Regions from separate parts of the Rhizobium sp. 01T444 genome, predicted to be linked through region 2. Evidence: riboswitches for the same ligand, from Rfam matches in the RefSeq annotation. Region 2 holds a riboswitch; the other holds the start of a gene.
The links. Region 2 has a riboswitch for cobalamin ahead of cobU (bifunctional adenosylcobinamide kinase/adenosylcobinamide-phosphate guanylyltransferase). Riboswitches for the same ligand answer to the same signal wherever they lie in the genome.
Positions count from the first base shown of each region.

Region 1: another riboswitch for cobalamin. It lies ahead of nrdH (glutaredoxin-like protein NrdH); the one in region 2 lies ahead of cobU (bifunctional adenosylcobinamide kinase/adenosylcobinamide-phosphate guanylyltransferase).

Region 1 covers NZ_JBFTPD010000003.1:281,606-287,105, forward strand. The annotation lists gene nrdF (class 1b ribonucleoside-diphosphate reductase subunit beta) at 1-226, opposite strand, end outside; gene nrdE (class 1b ribonucleoside-diphosphate reductase subunit alpha) at 243-2,411, opposite strand; gene nrdI (class Ib ribonucleoside-diphosphate reductase assembly flavoprotein NrdI) at 2,390-2,803, opposite strand; gene nrdH (glutaredoxin-like protein NrdH) at 2,817-3,038, opposite strand; cobalamin riboswitch at 3,304-3,531, opposite strand; gene metE (5-methyltetrahydropteroyltriglutamate--homocysteine S-methyltransferase) at 3,708-5,500, opposite strand, start outside.
Region 2 covers NZ_JBFTPD010000005.1:156,910-162,409, forward strand. The annotation lists gene cobN (cobaltochelatase subunit CobN) at 1-873, opposite strand, end outside; gene cobW (cobalamin biosynthesis protein CobW) at 884-1,930, opposite strand; gene cobU (bifunctional adenosylcobinamide kinase/adenosylcobinamide-phosphate guanylyltransferase) at 1,935-2,459, opposite strand; cobalamin riboswitch at 2,812-3,206, opposite strand; gene AC1DTN_RS10840 (chloride channel protein) at 3,414-5,204, shown strand; partial or broken gene AC1DTN_RS10845 (adenylate/guanylate cyclase domain-containing protein) at 5,280-5,500, opposite strand, start outside.

The DNA.
Region 1 (5,500 bases), on a different contig from region 2:
TCTGGATCGTGTCGAGCAGCGTCAGCCCGGTGAAGACGCGGATCGTCAGCTGCTGCTCGGCCGGCGTCAGTGTCCCCCAGGAGGGAATGTCGTTCGACAGCGGCACCTTTTCCGGCAGCCAGAAATTGCCGGTCAGACGGTTCCAGACTTCGAGATCCTTGTCGTCCTCGATACGGTTCCAGTTGATGGCGCGCACGCGGCTGACCGGTTTGAATTGCATGTTCATCATTATCTCCGGTCGTTTAAAGCGTGCAGGATACGCAGCCCTGCACCTCGGTGCCGGACAGCGCCATCTGGCGAAGGCGGATGTAGTAAATCGTCTTGATGCCCTTCTTCCAGGCATAGATCTGGGCGCGGTTGATGTCGCGCGTCGTTGCCGTGTCGCGGAAGAACAGCGTCAGCGACAGGCCCTGATCGACATGTTGGGTAGCCGCAGCATAGGTGTCGATGATCTTGTCTGGCCCGATCTCATAGGCATCCTGATAGTAGTCGAGATTGTCGTTGGTCATGAACGGCGCCGGATAATAGACGCGGCCGATCTTGCCTTCCTTGCGGATCTCGATCTTCGAGACGATCGGATGGATCGAGGAAGTCGAGTGGTTGATATAGGAAATCGAGCCCGTCGGCGGCACCGCCTGCAGGTTCTGGTTATAGAGGCCGGAGGCCATCACGGCCTTCTTCAGCTCCAGCCAGTCTTCCTGCGTCGGGATATGAATGCCGGCACCGTCGAAAAGCGCCTGAACCTTCTCGGTCGCCGGCTTCCATTCCTGCTCGGTATATTTGTCGAAATATTCGCCCGAGGCATATTTCGAATTCTCGAAGCCCTTGAAGCTTGCGCCACGTTCGACCGCCAGACGGTTGGAGGCGCGCAGCGCGTGATAGGTCACCGTGTAGAAATAGATATTGGTGAAATCGACGCCCTCTTCCGAACCGTAATGGATGCGCTCGCGGGCGAGGTATCCATGCAGGTTCATCTGGCCGAGGCCGATTGCATGGCTGTCGTCATTGCCCTTCTCGATCGATGGAACCGAGGAGATGTGACTCATGTCGGAAACGGCCGTCAGCGCGCGGATCGAGGTCTCGATCGTCTTGCCGAAATCGGCCGAATCCATCGCCATGGCGATATTCAGCGAGCCGAGATTGCAGGAAATATCCTTGCCCATCACCTTGTAGGAAAGGTCGTCGTTGAATTCGCTCGCTTCGCTGACCTGCAGGATTTCAGAGCAGAGATTGCTCATGCTGATGCGGCCGGCGATCGGGTTTGCCCGGTTCACCGTGTCTTCGAACATGATGTAGGGATAACCGCTCTCGAACTGAATTTCGGCAATTACCTGGAAGAATTCGCGCGCCTTGATCTTCTTCTTTGTGATACGGGCATCCGCCACCATCTCGCGGTACTTCTCCGTCACCGATATCTCGGTGAAGGGCACGCCATAGGCCCGCTCCACGTCATAGGGCGAGAAGAGGTACATATCCTCATTGTTCTTGGCGAGTTCGAAAGTGATGTCGGGCACGACGACGCCGAGCGACAGCGTCTTGATGCGGATCTTCTCGTCAGCATTTTCGCGCTTGGTATCAAGGAAGCGCATGATGTCAGGGTGATGGGCGTTGAGATAAACGGCACCCGCACCCTGCCGAGCACCGAGCTGATTGGCGTAGGAGAACGAGTCTTCGAGCAGCTTCATGACGGGGATGATGCCGGAAGACTGGTTTTCGATCTGCTTGATCGGCGCACCAGCCTCGCGGATGTTCGTCAGCGATAGCGCCACGCCACCGCCGCGCTTGGAAAGCTGCAGCGCCGAATTGATGGAGCGGCCGATCGATTCCATATTGTCTTCGACACGCAGCAGAAAGCACGAGACGAGCTCGCCGCGCTGCTTCTTGCCGGCATTGAGGAAAGTCGGCGTTGCCGGCTGGAAGCGGCCGGTGATGATCTCTTCGACCAGATCACGGGCAAGCTGCTCATTGCCTTCGGCAAGTGCCAACGCCACCATGCAGATGCGATCTTCATAGCGCTCCAGATAGCGCTTTCCGTCGAAGGTCTTCAGCGTGTAGCTGGTGTAATATTTGAAGGCGCCGAGGAAAGTCGGGAAACGGAACTTCTTGGCATAGGCCTCGTCGAACAGGTCGCGGACGAAATTGAAGGAATACTGGTCGAGCACTTCCTGCTCGTAATAGCCTTCGGTCACCAGATAATCGAGCTTCTCCCGGAGATTATGGAAGAACACCGTGTTCTGGTTCACGTGCTGCAGGAAATACTGCTTGGCCGCCATGCGGTCCTTGTCGAGCTGGATCTTGCCCTGCTCGTCATAGAGGTTCAGCATCGCGTTCAGCGCGTGATAATCCAGCGCGTCCGCTGCCTTTAGCGGTTTTGCGCCCGCATCTCGCGTCAAATTTGTTCCTGTGTCCAAAATCGTCCCATCCCGTCTTTGACATTGGCGACATCCTCGGCAGTCCCCAGAAGCTCGAACCGGTAGAGGTAAGGCACCTGGCATTTCTGCGAGATCACGTCGCCGGCAAGCCCATAGGTCTCGCCGAAATTGCTGTTGCCCGCAGCAATGACGCCACGGATGTTGGAGCGGTTTTCCGCATCGTTGAGGAAACGGATCACCTGCTTGGGCACGGCTCCCTTTACGATCCCGGGGCCGCCATCCCCGCAATAGGTGGGCGAGATCAGCACATAGGGTTCGCGAATGTGGATGTCCTCAACGCCTACGGGAATGCGCGCCGCGCGCAGTCCCAGCTTCTCGACGAAACGATGGGTATTCTCAGACCGGCTGGAATAATAGACGATCAGGCCCACCGCTCTTCTCCGATCAGGAGAGCGCGCTGATCATATCGGGACGGAAGCCCGCCCAGTGGTTCTCGCCGGCAACGACGACCGGAACCTGCATGTAGCCCATGCCGCGAACGCGATCGAGCGCGTCGGCATCCTCGGAGATATCGATGATCTGATAGTCGACGCCCAGGCGGTCGAGGGCGCGATATGTGGCGGTGCACTGAACGCAGGCAGGCTTGCTGTAAACGGTAACGCTCATCATGTTCCTCGTGATGTCAATGGATTCCGGACGCAGAACTAGGATCGGGCGCCTTGCGGCGTCCGGGGTAACGCTCGATATTGATCTGGCAAAGTTGGCGTTTTACACGCCGGATTCGATCCCTCGCGGGATTTGCGCGGGCGGCGGCTTTGATGCTCTCGACATGACTTCAACCCCGAAGTGCTCATGCGGACTTCCGGGGGCAGCGCAACAGGTGCGGATTTGATCCGCCTCACATATACGCGACCTTCCGGACACCCCGCCCGTGGACGTTTCGTTCAAGGCAGGTCTCCTGGCTCGCGGGTCGAAGCACCCTGCCCCCAGCCTTCCCAAAGCGTCATGCCTCAGTGACCTGAAATCGGACAGTTGCTCGCCGCTTACAGTTGCGGGGGCAGCTCCGGCCTTGTTTTGCCATCATGGCAAACCGCACCGTATTCCCGTCTTAGCCTGCGATCCCTAGCGAATCGAAGGAACCGTGAACACTAGATATAGTACTCGAATCGGAGTTGGCGTCAACGGATGGTTTGTGCGTCGCGTTACGGCATGTTTGAAATTGCTACATTCCTGTGAAAAACGTGGTTAACGAATGCTTAAAGAAAGTAGGCTGTGGAGAAGGCCCCAATGAAGAGAGCCGGCCTATAGCCGGCTCTCTGATTTTCGACTCCAGGTTCAGGCCCGAATCGTCGATGCGGCATGTCGTAATATTCGGGCGGCAGCGACCATGTTGACGAGCGCCGGGCGAACCTCTTCCCACCTGCGCGTCTTCAATCCGCAATCCGGATTGATCCAGAGCTGCCCGTCCGTCAGACGCTCGCGCGCCAGCGTCAGGAGCTCCGTCATCTCCTCGACATCAGGAACGCGCGGCGAATGGATGTCGTAGACGCCGGGGCCGATCTCGTTCGGATATTTGTAGCTACGGAAGGCCTCCAGCAGTTCCATCTTCGAACGTGACGTCTCGATGGAGATCACATCGGCATCCATCGCCGCGATGGCATCGATGATCTGGTTGAACTCCGAATAGCACATATGCGTATGGATCTGCGTTTCGTCCGCCACGCCGGAGGCGCATAGGCGGAAACTCTCGACGGCCCAGTCGAGATAGGTCTTCCAGTCGGCCTTGCGCAGCGGCAGGCCCTCGCGCAGCGCCGCCTCGTCGATCTGGATCATTGCCGCACCGGCCCTTTCGAGATCGAGCACCTCGTCGCGGATCGCCAGCGCGATCTGCCGGCTGACGTCGGCGCGAGAGAGATCGTCGCGCACGAAGGACCAGTTGAGGATCGTCACCGGCCCGGTCAGCATGCCCTTCACGGGCTTCTCCGTCAGCGACTGCGCATAGCGCCACCACTCGACTGTCATCGGCTTCGGCCGGGAGACGTCCCCGAAGATAACAGGCGGTCGGACGTAACGGGAGCCATAGCTCTGCACCCAGGCATGTTGAGTGAAGGCGAAGCCGGAAAGCTGCTCACCGAAATACTGCACCATGTCATTGCGTTCGAATTCGCCGTGGACAAGCACGTCGAGGCCGATTTCCTCCTGCCAGCGGATCGCCGCTTCGGTCTCCTTTTTCAGAAAGGCATCATAATCCGCCTCGCTGATCGTGCCCTTGGTGAAAGCGGAGCGGGACTTTCGAACATCTGATGTCTGCGGGAAGGAGCCGATCGTCGTCGTCGGGAACAGCGGCAGGCGAAGCTTACGCTCCTGCAGTCCGGTCCGCTCGGCAAAATCGCTGCTGCGTGTCTTCATCGCCTCGTCGATCGCGGCAACCCGCTGTCTGACCTTCAGATCATGTACGCGCGTAGATGCGGCGCGCGATGCAACGGCCTGCGAGGCTGCCGCAATCACCTGGGAGGCCTTGCCGGCATCGCCGAGCGCTGCGATCTCCTCAAGCTTCTGGGCAGCGAAGGCGAGCCATGATTTCAGCTCACCATCCAGCCCGCTCTCCAGTTCCAGATCGATCGGCACGTGCAGCAGCGAGCAGGACGGCGCGATCTGTAGCCGGTCCGCACCAAAGTGCTGGACAAGCGGCTCGATCCTCTCCCGGATCGCCGCAAGGTCTGCCTTCCAGATATTGCGCCCGTCGATGACGCCAAGCGAAAATGTCAGATCGCTGGGTGCCTTGAAAAGGGCATCGATCTGCTGTGGAGCGCGAACGAGATCGACATGCAGGCCGGCAACCGGGAGCGAGAGCGCCGTCGGCAGATTGTCGCCGATCGCGCCGAAATAGGTGGCGACCATGATCTTCAGGTCGGGCACCAATTCATGCAGCGCACGATAGGTATGCTGCAGTGCTGCCTGCTCTTCCTGTGAAAGATCGAGCACGAAGCAAGGTTCGTCGATCTGCACCCAGTCGACACCGGCTGCACGAAGTTCTGCCAGTACTTTTGTATAAACAGGCAACAAGCGTGCAAGCAGGTCAATCGGCGCAAAACCTTCTTCGCTTCCCTTGGCGAGTTTCAGGAAGG
Region 2 (5,500 bases):
GTTGGCCTCCAGCACCGTCGGCTCGCGACCGGCGCCGGGTGCGGAGACGGCAAAGCCTGTCGTGTTGATGACGACCTCGGGCTTCAGTTCGGCGAAGATGGATTCGAGAATGCCCTTGGAGACGGGATCCTTGAGGCTGTAGGCGAAGACCGGCAACGGGCGCAGGCCTTGCTGCTGGAGGGCTTCGATCAAGGCTTCGACGGGTTTGGTTTCGCCGCTCTGCACGAGGGCGCGGTAGAAGGCGATGGCGACAGTAGCTGGCGTTCCCTGCCGGACTCGAACTTCGGCTTTGGCAAGCCGCCGCCACTCCTCAACCCCGACAAGCCCTCGCCCCGGCCACCAGATCCCCGCCTTCATCAGCGGCGCGGCTGGCGCCGGCTTCTCCGCCCCCGAAAGCATCGCCGAGGCATAGGCAAGAAAGCCCCGCGCATTGGCGTCGCCGCCTTCGATCAGATACGCCCACAGCGCATTCAGATCCTCAAGCGACACATTGGAAAACGGCGTCAGCCCCGCATCCGGCCGCGCATCGCCCGGCAGCACCGCAATCAGCGTCCCATTACGAGCGGCAACCGCATGCAGCGCCTCGAGCGCATAGTGAAAGTAGCTCGCCCCACCCAGCGCCCGCACGATGATCAGCTTCGCATGTCTCGCCGTGCGCTGGACGTAGGTATCGACCGACATCGGATGCTTCAGGCTCATCAGGCTCGCAAGCCTGAGCGTATGCCCGCTCGCCCCGCCGGAATGAGCCGCAGCGATTGCCGCAAGCTCGGTGTCGGCGGCCGAGAGGAACAGGATATCGCCCGGCGACTGGCCGAGGTCGATGGCCTCGTCCCCGTCGCTGATTGTTCCCTGTTGGGCGAGAAGCAGATGCATCGATTATTCCCTAAGCGAGCGCTTCGATCGCCTTGCGCACCGCGTCCTGATCCATCTCATGCAGGCCGATGACGACGAGGCGCGTGCTGCGTGCTTCGCCCGGCGTCCAGGCGCGGTCGAAATACTGATCGATGCGGGCACCCACGGCCTGCAGCTGCAGGCGCATCGGCTTGCCCGAGACATCGATGAAGCCCTTGAGGCGCAGCACATCATGCTCGGCGATAATGCCCTTCAGCTTCTCGACGAAACCTGATGTATCGGCGATAGCGCCGAGCTCGACGACGAAACTGTCGAATTCGTCGTGATCGTGCGGCGTGCCGTCCTCATGCTCCAGCTCGTGATGGGACTTGCGGTTGACGATATCGTCTTCCGTGCCGATGCCGAGGCCGAGCAGCACGCTTGCCGGCACGTCGCCATTCCTGGCCTCGATCATCACAGGCTTGCGGGCGATGCGCGAGGCGACTTCGCTCTTCACGCGACCGAGGCCGTCGGCATCAATGAGATCGGTCTTGTTGAGCACTATGAGGTCGGCGCAGGTCAGCTGATCTTCGAAAAGCTCCTCGATCGGGCTTTCATGATCGAGCGATTCATCCTCGACGCGGCGTGCATCGACAGCATCATGGTCATCGGCAAAACGACCTGCGGCAACAGCGGCGCTGTCGACCACGGTGATCACGCCGTCAACGGTGACTTCGCTTCTGATGTCCGGCCAGTTGAAGGCGGCGACCAGCGGCTGTGGCAAGGCAAGGCCTGAAGTTTCGATGACGATATGGTCCGGGCGCTGCTCGCGCTCCAGAAGCTTGGTCATGGTCGGAATGAAATCGTCGGCGACCGTGCAGCAGATGCAGCCATTGGTGAGCTCGATAATATCGTCCTCGGTGCAATTCTCCGCCCCGCAGCCCTTCAGCACATCGCCATCAACGCCGAGATCGCCGAACTCGTTGATGATGAGCGCAATCTTCTTGCCGCCGGCATTTGTGAGCAGGTTGCGGATCATTGTCGTCTTGCCCGCACCGAGAAAGCCGGTGATGACGGTTGCGGGAATTTTCTGCTGCATGGATCTAACCCTTCATCTTCAGCGGCAGACCTGCCGCGATAAAATACACGTCGTCGGCCACAGCCGCGATCATCTGGTGCAGCCGGCCGGCATGGTCGCGAAAATCCCGCGCCATGCGGTTCTCAGGCACGATGCCGAGGCCGACTTCATTGGAAACGATGACGAGCCGCGCCTTTGCTTGCGGTAGACAGGCGGCAAGGGCGGCGGACTGGGCGGCGATATCGCGCCCCTCCATCATCAGATTGGTGAGCCACAGCGTCAGGCAATCAACGAGAACAGCCCTGCCCTCGCCGTCGATTGCCGCAAGGCGCTCGGTAAGGTCGAGCGGTTCCTCATGGGTGGTCCAGGAGGGGCCGCGGTCGGCCTTGTGCTGGTCGATACGCGCCTGCATTTCGTCATCCCAGGCGCGGCCTGTGGCGATGTAGTGGCGGTCGAGGCCGCTTGTGGTCACGAGGTTTTCGGCGAAGCGGGATTTGCCGGAGCGGGCGCCGCCGAGGATGAAGGTGGCGTTGAGAAGGCTCTTGGTCATGCCACGGCCGCCCTTGGAGCGAAGGCGCGGCTCCACCCACTTCCCTCATCCCTGTGCTTGTCACAGGGATCCAGCGTGCCCAAGTCCTTGGGCACAAGAGACTCAATCAACGACGGCGTAGATTCATTCACTGCGCGGACGCGCCGTGGCTGGATTCCTGTGACAAGCACAGGAATGAGGGAGGAGAGGAAAGTGCGCGCCGGGTAACGTCCACCAACAGGCGCCAGACGCATCCCATCAGGAGGTACCGAACCGACACCTTTCACATGCACCACCAGAGGCAGCGCTGAATCAAATCCTTCAGCCAAGACAACCTCCGTGCTGGCAGCGGGCAAACGGCCCAGTATGGGCATTATGCCCGGCACGGATGGCAGGTCTCCTGGCTCGCAGTTAGCGGCCGCGACAGGGGCAGACCGTTTCCGGTCGCCCCTGATCGTGCCAGCGGATCCGCCTCGCCTTCCCGGCTGCTTCTCGTGAAAAGGCGGACGATTCGTAGAAATAGAGGCGTCCTGCCCCGGCTGATCACGATGCACTCCAGTGGCTTTTCCGGCACTTATACCGCCTTGCCCGCCTGCAGAATGCGAGGCTGTCAGCGCAACGGCTAAAATACCGGACGGAAGACCCTGACTGCTCTACAGTCGCGGGGTCGGCTGTGATGAAGGCGCCCGGCTTGGGTCCGCCCCGTCACATTCCCTTTTCATCCGGAAGGCGTAAGGCCGATCCGGAACCATCCATTATGTCAATTCATGGTTAGGCTTCCGCCCCGGGCATGTCAATCGGCGCACTGGGTGCACACAGAGATCATCTCGACTTACACTACCGATATTATCGTCTTCAATCAAAGGTTTACGTCACAAAAACTTTACGGCGCAGTCGGTATTTTGCCGCAATTGCCGCTCATGCGGATGCCGGCTCCGCCCTTGACCCCCACTCCTGCCGCCTAGTTTCCCCATGATGCTCTCCCGAATGGATATTCGCCGCCTCGGCCCTCTCGGCACCGTCTTTGATCCGGGACGCCTGCGCGCGCTTATCCGCCACAGCGAAATGGGCATGGTCTTTGCCGGCGCGCTCGTCGGTATCGCCTCGGGGCTTGCGGTCACCGCCATGAGCTATGTCTCGGAAGAGATGCACAGGCTGATCTTCGGCATAGACGGCACGACGAGGCTCAGCGCCTCGCAGATCGACAGCAAGTTCCTGCTGATGACGGCCCCGGTTGCCGGCGGCATGCTGCTCGGCCTGTTGATCTTCATTCTCGCCAGATGGCGCAAGAAGCCGATGGTCGACCCGATCGAGGCCAATGCCTTGCATGGCGGCCGCCTGTCGCTGACGGACAGCATCCTCGTCGCCATCCAGAACCTCGTGTCCAACGGCTTCGGCGCATCCGTCGGTCTGGAGGCCGGCTATACGCAGCTTGCAGCCGGCATCGCCTCGAAATTCGGCCTGAAGCTGCAGCTGCGCCGCTCCGACATGCGCGTCCTCGTCGGCTGCGGCGCGGCCGGCGCCATCGCCGCCGCCTTCAATGCACCGCTGACGGGCGCCTTCTATGCCTTCGAGCTGATCATCGGCACCTACACCATCGTCTCGCTGACGCCTGTTGTCGTCGCGGCCCTCGTCGCTACACTGGTCGCCCGGCTACTCTCCGGCAGCGATTTCATCATCGATGTCGGCAGCTTCGGCGCTGTCCAGCCCGCCGATTACGTGCCGGCGATCGCCCTCGGCGCCTTCTGCGCAGGCATCGGCATCCTCATCATGCAGGGCGTCTCCTTCGTCGAGGAACTGGCGCGCAAAAGCTCCATCGCGCTACCCTTCCGCCCGGCGCTCGGCGGCCTGGTCGTCGGCCTGCTGGCGCTGGCCTCGCCGCAGGTCCTCGCCGCCGGTCACGGCGCGCTGCATCTCAACCTCTCCCATGAGATCACCATTCCCGCGCTGATTGGCCTCTTCCTTCTGAAGTCGGTGGCATCAGCCATTTCGATCGGCTCCGGCTTCAGGGGCGGCCTGTTCTTCGCCTCGCTCTTCATGGGTGCCCTGCTCGGCAAGCTCTTTGCCTATTCCGCCCCCTATTTCGCCGATGCGACACTGACACCCGTGATCTATGCCGTGGTCGGCATGAGCTCGCTCGCCGTCGCCGTCATCGGCGGGCCGCTGACCATGACCTTCCTGGCGCTGGAGATTACCGGCGACTTTCCGATCACCGTTCTGGTGCTCGCCGCCGTCATTACCTCCTCGCTCGTGGTGCGCACCACCTTCGGCTACTCCTTCGCCACATGGCGCTTTCACCTGCGCGGCGAGAGCATCCGTAGCGCCCATGATGTCGGCTGGATCCGCAACCTGACCGTGGACAAGCTGATGCGATCAGACGTGAAGACCGCAAAACTTGGAATAACGATGGACGAGTTCAAGGAGGCCTTCCCCATCGGCTCGACGCAGCGCGTCATCCTCGTCGATGAGGGCGACAAATATGCCGGTCTCGTGCTCGTGCCGGAAATCTACGCCAACCCCACCAGCGCGCAGGACGAAGCCCAGCAGCTGACCGATTTCATCCGCTACAAAAACGATTTCCTGCAGCCGCAGATGAACGCCAAACAGGCGGCCGCGATCTTCGACAAGACCGAAAGCGAAGCGCTCGCCGTCGTCAACAACCTCATCGAGCGCAAGGTGATCGGCCAGCTCAGCGAAAGCCACACGCTGCGCCGCTACAGCGAAGAACTCGACCGCCGCCGTCGTGAGGTCTCAGGCGAGATCTGAGACATTTGCCGCTGAAGTCAGAAACACGCCGCCATTAGAGCTACGCAACAGACTTTCTGAAAATCGATGCCGATTTCAGGCTACTGCCGTAGTCGGTGCCGCGAGCTTGAACACGTCCGCCCTCCTCGAAACGCCGCGCAATTCGAACGATCCCAGATGTTCGCAGGCGACACCGCAGCCAGCCGCGAAGCTTTCCGACATCAGAAGGGGCTGGCCGAGTTCGCCGCAGAGTTTCTCGAGCCGCGAGGCCTCGTTGACGGCCCTGCCGATCACGGTGAAATCAAGCCTGCCGCGGG